3 regions of the Vreelandella sp. 162(4c) genome follow, and region 3 is predicted to be linked to each of the others. Evidence: predicted binding sites of a transcription regulator. Region 3 holds the regulator's gene; each other region holds the start of a gene.
What was found. The regulator sigma-54, encoded in region 3, starts transcription at its own class of promoters, with help from an activator protein. The targets are predictions, from matches to a motif close to TGGCACNNNNNTTGCTNT.
Positions count from the first base shown of each region.

Region 1 (4,169 bases), 2.4 Mb from region 3:
TGCACCAGGCCGCCGGAGGCGTCCGAGATGTTGGTATCGAACAGCATCTGGCTGGCATCGAAAGTTTCACGATCCAGATCGAGGCCGTAGGTTAGCGAAACGTCATCACCCAGGCGCGATTCAAACAGCGCTTTGATGCCGCTTAAATCGGTGTTTTGTTGCGAGGCGCGAAATTGCAGGCCGTCGGAAATTGGGTAGGGAAATGCCTGGAAGCTGGACTCCTCCTCCCGGTGGAACGCCTGCAGGTAGAAGTTTTGCCCCCACAGGTTGGCGTGGTGATAGTTGACGTTGACGAGCTTACGGTCGGTTTCCGGATCGCGCTGTGAACGGTAGCCATCGCGAATTTCGGCATCGTTCAAGTTGGGCGTGGCAGCGTCGAGGTTGGGAAAGTAAACACCCCGGTCACCTTCATAGCCTGAACGGTACAGCTGGGCACCCAGTTCCAGACTCTGTTCATCGGTCAAGCGGAAAGAGAGGTTGCCCAATACATCAATGCTGCGATTATCCTGTAGGTCGGTCTGGGCGATATCGGGAAAGATTTCCTGGCCGCTGCCGTCATAGTGGCGGCCGTTGTCGCCAATGGCGGTACCCAGATAGCCTTGAACCCGCTCGTTACCACCGCTGATGGATTGTGCGAGGCGTCGATCTATGTCATCGCTGTTGTTGAAGCCGGTGGTGATGCCTGCTTCAGTACGCCAGTTCAGGCCTTCTTCACCTTTGCGGGTAATGATATTGATCAAGCCCCCCGTAGCACCGCCGCCATACAGGCTGCTGGCGCCGGAAAGCACTTCCACGCGCTCAATATTGAAGGGATCGATGGCATCGAACTGTCGGGAAAGCCCACGGGAACTGTTCAGCGATACGCCGTCGATGAGCACCTGCACGCCCCGGCCTCGCATGTTTTGCCCATAATTGGTGCGCCCTTGAGGCGCCAGATCCAACCCCGGTACCAGATGCCCCAATGCTGTCTTTAGGTCTGCACCATTGCGGGTCTGCTGTTGCAGCATCTCTTTGTCAATTACCCATACAGCACCGGGAATTTGACTGATCTGACTAGGAGTGCGCGATCCAACGACCACCATGGTCTCGTCGGCGCTAGACGCAGTATTTTGGGCGAAAACGCCATTGGAGAAGCTCAGTAACAGGCCGGTGCCAACAAGCCCAGATATTGAAACAGACGACGGCGAAAAGAAAGGCTTTGCAAAAGGCAGCTTTGCAACAGATAGGTTTGATAGTGACAGGGCGTGCATAGTGAACAATCCGCAGACGGTAAGAAAATCAAAGGCGGAGAGTATCACCACGAAAAACAAAGTCAACGATAGTGATTCGTATTTATTTTGCGGTGCGCGCAGCAATAGCCATTTCCCTATTGCTGCTAATGAAGCTTGAACGTTAAGCGGGTTTATTCTTCTCGTCTTCTGCATCTGATTCCGGCGCATGCTGCTCTGGAACTGGTGGGGCTTCAGCTTCGAGCGGCGTGGACGTCGTTGGCGCGGAGGCATCAACGGCTGCTTCAAGGTTAGCGACTTGGCGCTCTAACGCCTCTACCCGCGAACGGGTGCGCTGCAGTACATCCATTAAAATGTCGAAATCTTCCCGTGAGACAAGCTCCAGGCGGTCGAAGGCGCCACGCACGACTTGCTGCACGCCCTTTTGAATATCTTCTGGCGCCTGGGAGGCGTTTTGTAAACGGTCACCAATCTGCTGGGCCAAGCGGCTAATACGGTCTTGAGGCGCCATCGTTCTCTCCTAGATAAACCTGCTTTAAATATTGCTTACCGGTAAGGATACGCAACAGTTGGCGAATTCGCATGTATCGCGTGCTTTTACTGCTTAACCCAGGGTGTGCATCGAAATAGAGCAGGCTACTTTTGCTTACGCTCTTTTTTGGTGCAATAGCGGTGGTGTGAGAATGGATTTGCTCAGATTTAGCGCTGAGCTGCACTTTTGATGACGGCTAATTGGCTGACTTATAAGCAAAAAAAGTCAGCTGGCACAGTATGCGCATTATCGGTTCAGGTGCTTATTCTGGCGGCTGTGCCGCTACCAATCTAGCAGGACTTATCCAGCAGGGGAGATCCGGGATGAAACTCATCACCGCTATCATCAAGCCATTTAAGCTCGACGACGTTCGTGAGGCATTGGCCGACAACGGCGTTCAGGGCATTACGGTCACTGAAGTTAAAGGTTTTGGCCGTCAGAAAGGGCATACCGAGTTGTATCGTGGCGCGGAGTACGTCGTCGACTTTCTACCCAAGGTAAAAGTGGAAGTGGCCGTAGACGACGCCCGTTTGGAGAGCGTATTGGATGCAATCTGTAGTGCGGCTAACAGCGGCAAGATCGGTGACGGCAAGGTGTTTGTGACACCGCTTGAAGACGTTATTCGGATTCGGACAGGCGAGCGCGGTGCAGACGCCGTTTAACGCTGCTTTTTCGGATCATTTCTATAGTTCAACGGGGAACTTACAATGAATGAGTTGACTGATCTGAGCTACGCGCTCGATACGTTCTACTTTCTAATTTGCGGTGTGCTCGTCATGTGGATGGCGGCAGGCTTCTCCATGTTAGAGGCGGGCTTAGTACGCTCCAAAAACACCGCTGAGATCCTGACCAAGAATATCGCGCTGTTTGCCATTGCCTGCACCATGTATCTGCTGGTGGGCTACTACATCATGTACTCCAGCAGCGCTGGCGGCTTCCTGCCCAATCTGGGCTTCTTGATTGGCGCTGAAAACAGTGTGGATGCGGTTACCGCAGGCGGCGATGACGCGCCCTACTACTCCATGCGTTCTGACTTCTTCTTCCAAGTCGTGTTCGTGGCAACCGCCATGTCAATTGTGTCGGGTGCCGTCGCTGAGCGTATGAAACTGTGGGCATTCCTGGCCTTTGCTGTGGTAATGACCGCGTTTATCTATCCGGTGTCTGGCTACTGGACTTGGGGTGGCGGCTGGTTGTCTGAAGTGGGCTACTCTGACTATGCGGGTTCCGGCATTGTGCACCTTGCCGGTGCGGCGGCTGCGTTAGCGGGTGTGATCGTGCTAGGCCCACGTAAAGGTAAATACGGTAAAGACGGTTCTATCCACGCTATTCCCGGTGCCAACATGCCGCTGGCAACGCTGGGTACCTTCATTCTGTGGATGGGCTGGTTCGGTTTCAATGGCGGTTCCGAGCTTAAACTTGCGGCTGTCGATTCTGCTAACAACGTGGCACAGGTGTTTGTAAACACGAATGCAGCAGCGGCAGGTGGTGTGATTGCGGCACTGATCCTGGCCAAACTGTGGTTCCGCAAAGCTGACCTGACCATGGCATTGAACGGTGCCCTGGCTGGCCTGGTGGCCATCACCGCCGACCCGCTCTCTCCGACCGCACTGAGCGCTACCATTATCGGCGCGATTGGCGGCATCATCGTGGTCGCAGCCATCGTCACCCTCGATAAAGTGAAGCTGGATGATCCGGTCGGCGCGATCTCGGTTCACGGTGTTGTCGGTATCTGGGGCGTGCTGGCAGTGCCGCTGAACAATGACGGCGCATCATTCGGTGCCCAGATCATCGGTATCGTAGGTATCTTCGCTTGGGTATTCCTGGCCAGCCTGGTGGTATGGCTCATCCTGAAAGCCATCATGGGCATCCGGGTTAGCGAAGAAGAAGAGTATGAAGGCGTTGATATCGCTGAGTGCGGTCTCGAAGCCTATCCCGAATTTGGCATTAAGAAATAAACAGCGGCATTAAGAAATAATTTAATGCTGACCTAGTGAGCAGGCGTGCTCCTTCTGGCCTCCCCTTAGTGGGAGGCTTTTTTATTCTCTGCCGATAGCGGTGTATGCTGGTAGTTAGCGGTTAACGGCTGCAACATTAGCAGCCGTTCAACCCGACCCCATCATGGCCACCCAGTTAGAGGATATGGTAATGAAATTGATCACAGCGATTATCAAGCCGTTTAAGCTCGACGATGTACGCGAGTCGCTCTCCGATATCGGCGTTCAGGGTATTACGGTGACGGAAGTGAAGGGCTTTGGGCGCCAGAAAGGGCATACCGAGCTGTATCGTGGTGCTGAGTATGTGGTGGACTTCCTGCCCAAGGTGAAGCTGGAAGTCGCCGTGGACGACGACATGGTCGAGCAGGTGATTGATGCCATCACCCAGGTGGCGAACACAGGTAAAATCGGCGA
Region 1 covers NZ_CM176981.1:2,868,112-2,872,280, forward strand. The annotation lists gene AC4EYZ_RS13255 (TonB-dependent receptor) at 1-1,082, opposite strand, end outside; gene AC4EYZ_RS13260 (hypothetical protein) at 1,060-1,389, shown strand; gene AC4EYZ_RS13265 (accessory factor UbiK family protein) at 1,393-1,740, opposite strand; gene AC4EYZ_RS13270 (P-II family nitrogen regulator) at 2,085-2,423, shown strand; gene AC4EYZ_RS13275 (ammonium transporter) at 2,469-3,716, shown strand; gene glnK (P-II family nitrogen regulator) at 3,907-4,169, shown strand, end outside.
Region 1: AC4EYZ_RS13270 (P-II family nitrogen regulator) is a predicted target of sigma-54. The motif match lies at 1,992-2,009, and genes of this name have one in related genera.

Region 2 (4,169 bases), 2.4 Mb from region 3:
TCGAAGCCATGCATAGTAAACGTTGCCCAGGGCGTGGGCAGCCGGGAAGCGGCAATGAAGCGAATGGTCACAGGTTACCTCGCTGATTGACCAAACCAGTTAACCACACCAGTGTTGGCAAAGTGGGTCAGTATTCTAACAGGAAGCGGCGCCCGCCTCACGCTGACAAGGCGACTAAATAATGGAGAAAAATTGGCCGGGTGCGACGATTTTTGCCATCGAGTACGCCGCCCTAACACCTATCTTCAAGTACAATTGCCCTCATACGATCCCCAAAACGGTTTCAAGTACGCTCCCAAGTACGGTTTCCAATACGATGCGGGCAAATTTCCTAAGAGCAAGTGTCTATGACCACTACACCTTTGCAAAATGATCGCTTTCTTCGCGCACTAGCGCGCCAGCCCGTCGACCGCACCCCGGTGTGGATGATGCGTCAAGCGGGCCGCTACCTGCCGGAATACCGCGCCAGCCGGGCCGATGCGGGCAGTTTTATGGATCTGTGCCGCAACCATGACCTTGCCTGCGAAGTCACCCTGCAGCCCCTGGAGCGTTATCCGCTCGATGCGGCCATTCTGTTTTCAGATATCTTAACCATTCCCGATGCAATGGGCTTGGGGCTCTATTTTGAAACCGGCGAAGGCCCAAAATTCCGCAAAACCGTGCGTACACAGGAAGAAGTCGCCGCGCTAAGCGTGCCCGACGCCGAGCGCGACCTGGATTACGTGATGCGTGCGGTGTCGACCATTCGTCGTGAGCTGAACGGCCGCATGCCGCTGATCGGCTTCTCAGGCAGCCCCTGGACGCTGGCGACTTACATGGTGGAGGGCGGCTCCAGCAAGGACTTCCGCCATCTGAAAACCATGCTTTACGATACCCCGGATACCATGCACCAGTTGCTGGATACGCTGGCGCATGCGGTAACTGACTACCTGAACGCCCAAATTCGCGCGGGCGCCCAAGCGGTGCAGATTTTTGATACCTGGGGCGGCGCACTTTCTACCCCTGCGTACCTTGAGTTCTCGCTGCGCTACATGGAGCAGATCGTTTCGGGACTGATCCGCGAGCACGACGGTCGCCGCGTACCGGTGATTCTCTTCACCAAAAACGGCGGCCAGTGGCTTGAGCATATCGCCTGCGCCGGTGCCGATGCATTGGGGATCGACTGGTCTACCGAGCTTTCCGATGCCCGTGCCCGGGTTGGTCACAAAGTGGCGCTACAGGGCAATCTTGATCCCAACGTTTTGTTTGCCCGCCCCTCGGCTATCCGCGCTGAAGTAGCCCGCGTGCTGGAAAGCTACGGCCATGGCCCTGGTCACGTGTTTAACCTGGGCCATGGAATCAGCCAGTTTACCAACCCCGACAACGTCACTGCCTTTATGGAGGCACTGCACGAATTGAGCCCGCAGTATCACCGCGATATTCCAACGCACACAAATGCACAGCACTCAGGAGCCAATTGATGAGCGATTTACGCGACGACCAATGGTTTACCGAAGTCTTTGATAGCCACGGCAGCGCTTTCTCACTGAAGATCTCTGAAAAACTGCTGGATGTACAGAGCCAATACCAGCACCTAGAGGTCTACGCCACCGAGACCTACGGCAACCTAATGGTGCTGGACGGCTGCGTGATGCTGACTGATCGCGATAACTTCCTCTACCATGAGATGATTGCGCATCCGGCGCTGTTTACTCACCAAGAACCCAAGCGTGTAGTGATTATCGGCGGCGGCGACTGCGGCACCTTAAAAGAAGTTCTCCGCCACCCAGGTGTGGAGAAAGTGACCCAAATTGATATCGACGAAGAAGTGACTAAAGCGTCTGAGCGTTTCTTCCCGTCGTTGGTAGCGTCGAATAACGACCCCCGTGCTGAACTGCTGTTCGCCGACGGCGTCAAGTGGGTGGACGATGCACCTGATGAGAGCATCGATGTGCTGATTATCGACTCCACCGACCCGGTTGGGCCCGCTGAAGGGCTGTTTAAAACCGATTTTCTCAAGCGCTGCCACCGTATTTTGAAAAGCGGCGGCGTAATGGTGCAGCAGAGCGAATCACCGCTTTACCACAGTGGCTCGATCATCCGAGAGCTGCGCAACGACATGTTGAAAGCCGGTTTTGACAGCGTTGCCACGCTGCCCTTCCCGCAGCCGGTTTATCCTTCAGGCTGGTGGAGCGTAACATTGGCGGGTAAAGCCACCGACGTGAATACGTTCCGCGAGCAGGCAGCCACCAACCACGACTTGCCGCTTGAATACTATAGCGTTGACGCCCATCGAGGTGCGCTCGCCCTTCCGCCATTTATGCGCAAGGCATTCGCAGCCGAGTAAACCACGCCTAATACCTGCCTTCGTGTTACCGCCCACCTCAGCTTGCCCTATTACGGTGCAATGCGAGGAGGGCGGTAACCTTTTTTGCACCTAGACCTTCGTCTCGAATTCGTTGAGTAGCGTTGAAAAGCGCTGAATTAACGCCTGTACCCTTGTTGGCATCTTCCTTGCTAGGTTTAGTGACATGCTACGGCATGCATAACTATTTCAACTACTGGTTTCATTAACTGATTTCAGTAGCTGATTCCAATAACTTCGAGGGAAACTAGATGTTCAATAAAAAACACTTAGCGCTTCTGGCGTCCGCTGGCTCACTTAGCCTGGCGGGAATGGCAACTGCTCAAGCCGACACCCTGGAAGATACCATTGAGCGTGGCGCCGTTCAGTGTGGTGTGAGCGATGGTTTGCCGGGCTTCTCAGCTCCGGACGACGACGGTAACTGGCAAGGTATCGACGTTGATGTATGCCGCGCTGTAGCGGCAGCGGTACTCGGCGACTCAGAAGCCGTCAACTATATTTCACTCAACGCCGTAGAGCGCTTCACCGCCCTGCAATCAGGTGAAGTCGACGTTCTATCACGTAATACCACCTGGACGACTACCCGCGATACTACTCTGGGCCTGAACTTCACCGGGGTTACTTTTTACGACGGCCAGGGCTTCATGGTATCCCGTGACCTGGGTATTACCGGTGCTGATGAACTCGACGGCGCCTCCATCTGCATTCAGTCTGGCACCACTACCGAGCTGAACCTGGCTGACTACTTCCGTGCTAACGACATGGAATTCAACCCGATCGTATTTGATACCTCTGAGCAAACCGTGGGTGGCTATCAGGCCGGCCGCTGTGACGTGCTAACCTCCGATACCTCTCAGCTAGCGGCGCTACGTATTCAGCTAGACGATCCTTCAGCCTCGATGATCCTGTCTGACGTTATCTCCAAAGAGCCACTAGGCCCTGTGGTTCGTCAGGGTGACGATCTTTGGTTCAACATTGTGAAATGGTCGCTGTTCGCCATGATTAACGCCGAAGAGTACGGCGTCACCAGTGAAAACGCTGAAGAAATGCTTAACTCTGAAGACCCCAACATCGCTCGCTTGCTAGGCCAAGACGGCAACTACGGTGAAGGCATGAACCTAGAAGCAGATTGGGCCTACAACATTATTAGCCAAGTGGGTAACTACGCTGAAAGCTTCGACCGCAACGTGGGCATGGGCTCGCCGCTGGAAATTGAGCGCGGTGTTAACGCCCTGTGGACCGACGGTGGTTTCCAGTACGCTCCCCCGATTCGCTAAGCGTCTCGCTTGACCCCGGCCCGCCGCCCTCTTCACAGGTATCTGTTTAAAGGTCGTGGCGGGCCATTTGATTGACCTTCCGTGTAGCGGAGACGCCATCCATGTCTGTAAGACCTAACGTTCGCCCCGCTGGCCACAAGCCGCCGTTTTGGCGAGACCGCGCTAAGCGCGCACTTATTTTTCAGCTTATATTGGTCGCCGTTGTCGCGGCTTTCCTGATCTATATTATCGGCAATACCCAAGCCAACCTGAATGCTCGCGGCATTACCACTGGCTTTGGCTTCCTGGGCAACACAGCCGGCTTTGGTATTGGTCAAAGCTTAATCGAGTACTCCTCCCAAAGTACCTACGGCCGCACTTTTGTGATTGGCTTGCTCAATACGCTGCTAGTCGGTGGATTGGGGGTGTTAGCTGCCTCGATTATTGGTTTTATCGTCGGTATCGCGCGGCTATCGCCCAACTGGTTGATCGCTCGGCTAGCCAATGCGTATATCGAAACGTTTCGTAATATCCCCCTGCTGCTGCAAATTTTCTTCTGGTACTTTGCT
Region 2 covers NZ_CM176981.1:2,887,934-2,892,102, reverse strand. The annotation lists gene ribA (GTP cyclohydrolase II) at 1-71, opposite strand, end outside; gene hemE (uroporphyrinogen decarboxylase) at 348-1,460, shown strand; gene speE (polyamine aminopropyltransferase) at 1,460-2,326, shown strand; gene AC4EYZ_RS13360 (amino acid ABC transporter substrate-binding protein) at 2,596-3,621, shown strand; gene AC4EYZ_RS13355 (amino acid ABC transporter permease) at 3,723-4,169, shown strand, end outside.
Region 2: AC4EYZ_RS13360 (amino acid ABC transporter substrate-binding protein) is a predicted target of sigma-54. The motif match lies at 2,483-2,500, and genes of this name have one in related genera.

Region 3 (4,169 bases):
CGGCCAGTGAACTGGCGCAGCGTTGGATCCCAGTACGGATTTGGCAGGCAGCGCACATCGAAGACCAGGTCGGCGTCTAACGGTACGCCGCGTTTATACCCAAACGATTCCAGCGTTAGCGTCAGCTTGTCGCGCCGCTGATGGGCTACTTGGTCGGTAATGCGACGGCGTAAATCGTGCACCGATAATCGTGATGTATCGATCAATAGATCGGCCAGATCGCGAATATCCTCTAGCGTCGTCTCTTCTTTATTGATCGCCTCTTCCAGCGTCATTTCGCTATCGCGGGTCAGCGGATGACGGCGACGCGTTGCTGAGTAACGCTCAAGCAGTATGCGAGCATCGGTGGTCAGGTAAATAACTTGGAAGTCGATTTTACGCTGGCGCAACTCGTCTAATAAAGAGGGCAGGCGCTCCAGAGCTCCCGGCAAATTGCGGGCATCAATACTCACCGCTAAATGTGCTCGGTCGCCCTGGTCACGCAGTTCATCCACCAACGACCCCAGCAACATAGCTGGGAGGTTATCAATCGCGTAGTAGCCAAGATCTTCCAGCGCTTGCAAGGCGATAGATTTACCTGACCCGGAGCGGCCGCTAATGATCACCAGTTGCATAGAGTCTCTCTTTGCTTTGATCAAGCTGCGTTGAGGGTGGTGAGCGGATAACCTGCTGTGATCTGCCCTGAACAGGGTTTCAGACCCTTAGGCCGCTGATTGCTCGCGAATTTTGGCGGTAATCAGCTCAAGCAGTTCGCGCTGGCTGGCTGCTTTACGCAGTTGCTGGCGCGTGTCCGCATCATTCATGATGGTCGCTACCTGACCCAGTAGTGAGAGATGCGTGTCATCTGCCTCTTCGGGTACCAACAGGACAAACACCAGATCTACCGGGTCGCCGTCGATAGCGTCAAAATCGATCGCTTCAGCCAGTTTCAAAAATCCAGCGATAGGGGCGTTGCAGTGGGGGCTACGCGCATGAGGAATAGCCACGCCGTTACCAATACCCGTACTACCTAAGCGCTCGCGGCCGATTAAACGGCTAAACACTTCTTGGCTGTCCAGGCTGGGGATATTTTGGGCGATAAAGGTGCTGTAAAACTCCAGCACCCTTTTTTTGCTGCCCCCGGGGACGTCGAACAGAACGCGTTCCGGGGGGAGTATGGTTTCCAACGTCATTGAATTAACGCACACCGGCGCCTTGGGCGCGAGCTTGTGCTTTTTCCTTGTGTTTAACGAGTTGACGGTCGATTTTGTCCGCTAGTGCGTCGATAGCGGCGTACATATCACTGTCTAGGGCTTCCGCATGTAAGTCAGCACCTGCGGCGTGCAGCGTACAGGCGGCCTGCTGGCGCTCTTTCTCCACTGATAAGGTGACTTGCACCGTAGTTATATTGTCGTAATGGCGCTCTACACGCTCAAGCTTTTCGTTGACATAGTCACGCAAGGCGTCAGTCAGTTCTACGTGATGACCAGTGATATTTACTTGCATTGACGTGCTCCTTATCCATCGGACTGTACTTCGATTGTAACCCTTTTTGCCGCGTTGCAAAGCCCTTGTCGAGAGTTTCCCTGAAACGTTAACGAAGTTAGCGCAAACGACGCCGTTCACTGGAAGAGGGAATGCCCATGGCTTCACGGTATTTCGCCACCGTACGACGCGCCACTTGAATCCCTCCTTCGCCTAATAGCGTCACTAAGCGGCTGTCTGAAAGCGGCTTGCCGGGCGGCTCCTCTTGAATCAGTTTCTTGAGTCGTGCACGGATGGCGGTGCTGGAGTGGCTGTCGCCATCTTGACCGCTCACCTGGCTTGAGAAAAAGTATTTGAGTTCAAACACACCACGGGGTGTATGGATATATTTTTGCGTCGTTACCCGTGAAATAGTCGACTCGTGCATCTCCACGGCTTCGGCAATGTCGGCCAGTATCAGTGGTTTCATGGCTTCTTCGCCGTGCTCTAAAAAGCCAATCTGGCGGGTAATGATTTCGCGACCAACACGCAGCAGCGTATCGTTTCGGCTAGAGAGGCTCTTGATCAACCAGCGCGCTTCCTGCAAGTGCTCTTTGAGAAACTGGTTGTCATCGCTTTTATCCGCACGCTTAATCAAGCTGGCGTAGTCGGGCTGAATGCGCAGCCGTGGCAGGGCCTCGGGGTTGAGCTCTAAATGCCAGCCTTCATTATCGTGGCGGACGACTAGATCGGGGGTGACATAGCTGTCATCGGTGTCGCCGTAGGCGCTGCCTGGGCGTGGGTCTAGGCTGCGAATAAGCAGGATGACATCGGCCAGCTGTTCGTCGTCGAGCCCTAGACGGCGTTTCAGCAGACGCATATCGTCTTTGCCAAGCGCTTCGAGAAACTGCCGCACCAAGCGGCGGGCGGGAACCAGCAGTGGCGTATCATCGGGGAGAGCGGCGAGCTGCAGCATCAAGCATTCACGCAAGTCACGGGCAAATATGCCGGTCGGCTCAAACTGCTGGAGCTTGAGTAGAATGGTTTCCACTTCGCGCTGGCTTAGCCCGTCAATGCCCTGGGCACGAAGCCCTTCACGGATGTCGTTGAGCGGCTGGGTCAGGTAGCCGTTGGCGTCTAGCGCGTCGATTAAACTTTCCGCGACAAGCTGCTCGCGAGCGCTAAAATCGGTCATGGCGAGTTGCCACAGCAGGTGGCCATGAAGGCTCTGCCCGGCTGCCTGGCGCTCAAAGTCGGGGCCTTCGCTGCTGCTGCCCCCCTGGCTTCCCATATCTTGATAGGTATCTGACCAGTCGCTATCTACCGAGAGCTCAGTAGGGATGCTCTCTGACCACTCTTCTTCCTTAGGCTCGCTGACAGCCTGTTCACTAAATTCATCTTCCTGCTCCAGCATGGGATTGGCATCGAGGGCCTGCTGAATTTCTTGACGAAGATCCAGCGTAGAGAGTTGCAGCAGCGCAATGGCCTGCTGCAACTGGGGCGTCATGGTCAGCTGTGTGCCGATACGCAGTTGGAGAGAAGCTTTCATGACCATCTGAGAACCACTCGTTAATCAGAATGCTCCACCCTAGTGCGAGTGAGTGCTTGGCGCAAGTGCAATAAGCATGCCATTGGTCGTAAAGTTGTTTTAAAGCGCTATTTAGGGGCAATTAAGGCAAAAACATTACAGGCGAAAATCGGCGCCCAAATACACATCCCTTACTTTTTGGTTGGTGAGAATCGAGGCGGGCGAGCCACTGGCGATGATTTGCCCATCGCCGACGATATAGGCGGTATCGCAAATGTCTAGTGTTTCACGCACGTTGTGATCGGTGATCAGCACGCCGATATGGCGCTGTTTCAGTGCACGAATGATGGTTTTAATCTCACCTACCGAGATGGGGTCAACGCCCGCAAAAGGCTCATCGAGCAGAATAAAAGCGGGCTCTGTGGCTAGCGAGCGGGCTATTTCTACACGCCTGCGCTCGCCGCCCGAAAGGCTCATGCCCAGGTTGTCGCGAATATGGGTGATATGGAAGTCTTCGAGTAGCGCTTCCAGGCGCTGTTCGCGGTCGCTGCGGTTAAGCTCTTTGCGGGTCTCGAGTATCGCCATAATATTCTCGGCAACCGAGAGTTTGCGGAAAATAGACGCCTCTTGAGGTAGATAGCCAATCCCCGCGGCTGCGCGCTCGTGCATGGGGGCGCGCGTTAAATCCACATCGTCGATACCCACCTTGCCAGCGTCGGATTTGACCAGCCCAACAATCATATAAAATGAGGTGGTTTTGCCCGCGCCGTTGGGGCCCAAAAGGCCAACGACACTGCCTTGGGATATCTCCAGATTGATGTCTTTGACCACTCGGCGGCGTTTGTAGCTTTTAGCCAGGTGGTGGGCATAAAGGGTTTTGATCGGCGCAGTGTCTGCAGTGGCCACAGCTAGGCTCCCTATTGTTCAGGCTGAAGGGTCATGCGTATGCGCTGGGGCTCGCTGCCATCAACGTCAGAGCGCGCTTGAATCACTTCTCGGTCAATAAAATACTCAAGGCGACCGCCACTAAAGGTGTCCTCTTGCTGGGTCAGTTCGGCTTGGTCGATCAGCTCTACGCGACGCTCGGCGACGTGATAAATAATCCGCCGCGCCCAGCCTTCCGTGGGGCCTTCTTGCCCTTCGCCTTGATGGCGCAAGTAGGCGCGCTCACCGGTAGCGGTGGCTGTCGAGAGTTCGC
Region 3 covers NZ_CM176981.1:480,723-484,891, reverse strand. The annotation lists gene rapZ (RNase adapter RapZ) at 1-614, opposite strand, end outside; gene AC4EYZ_RS02225 (PTS sugar transporter subunit IIA) at 702-1,172, opposite strand; gene hpf (ribosome hibernation-promoting factor, HPF/YfiA family) at 1,177-1,485, opposite strand; gene AC4EYZ_RS02215 (RNA polymerase factor sigma-54) at 1,583-2,998, opposite strand; gene lptB (LPS export ABC transporter ATP-binding protein) at 3,128-3,877, opposite strand; gene lptA (lipopolysaccharide transport periplasmic protein LptA) at 3,889-4,169, opposite strand, start outside.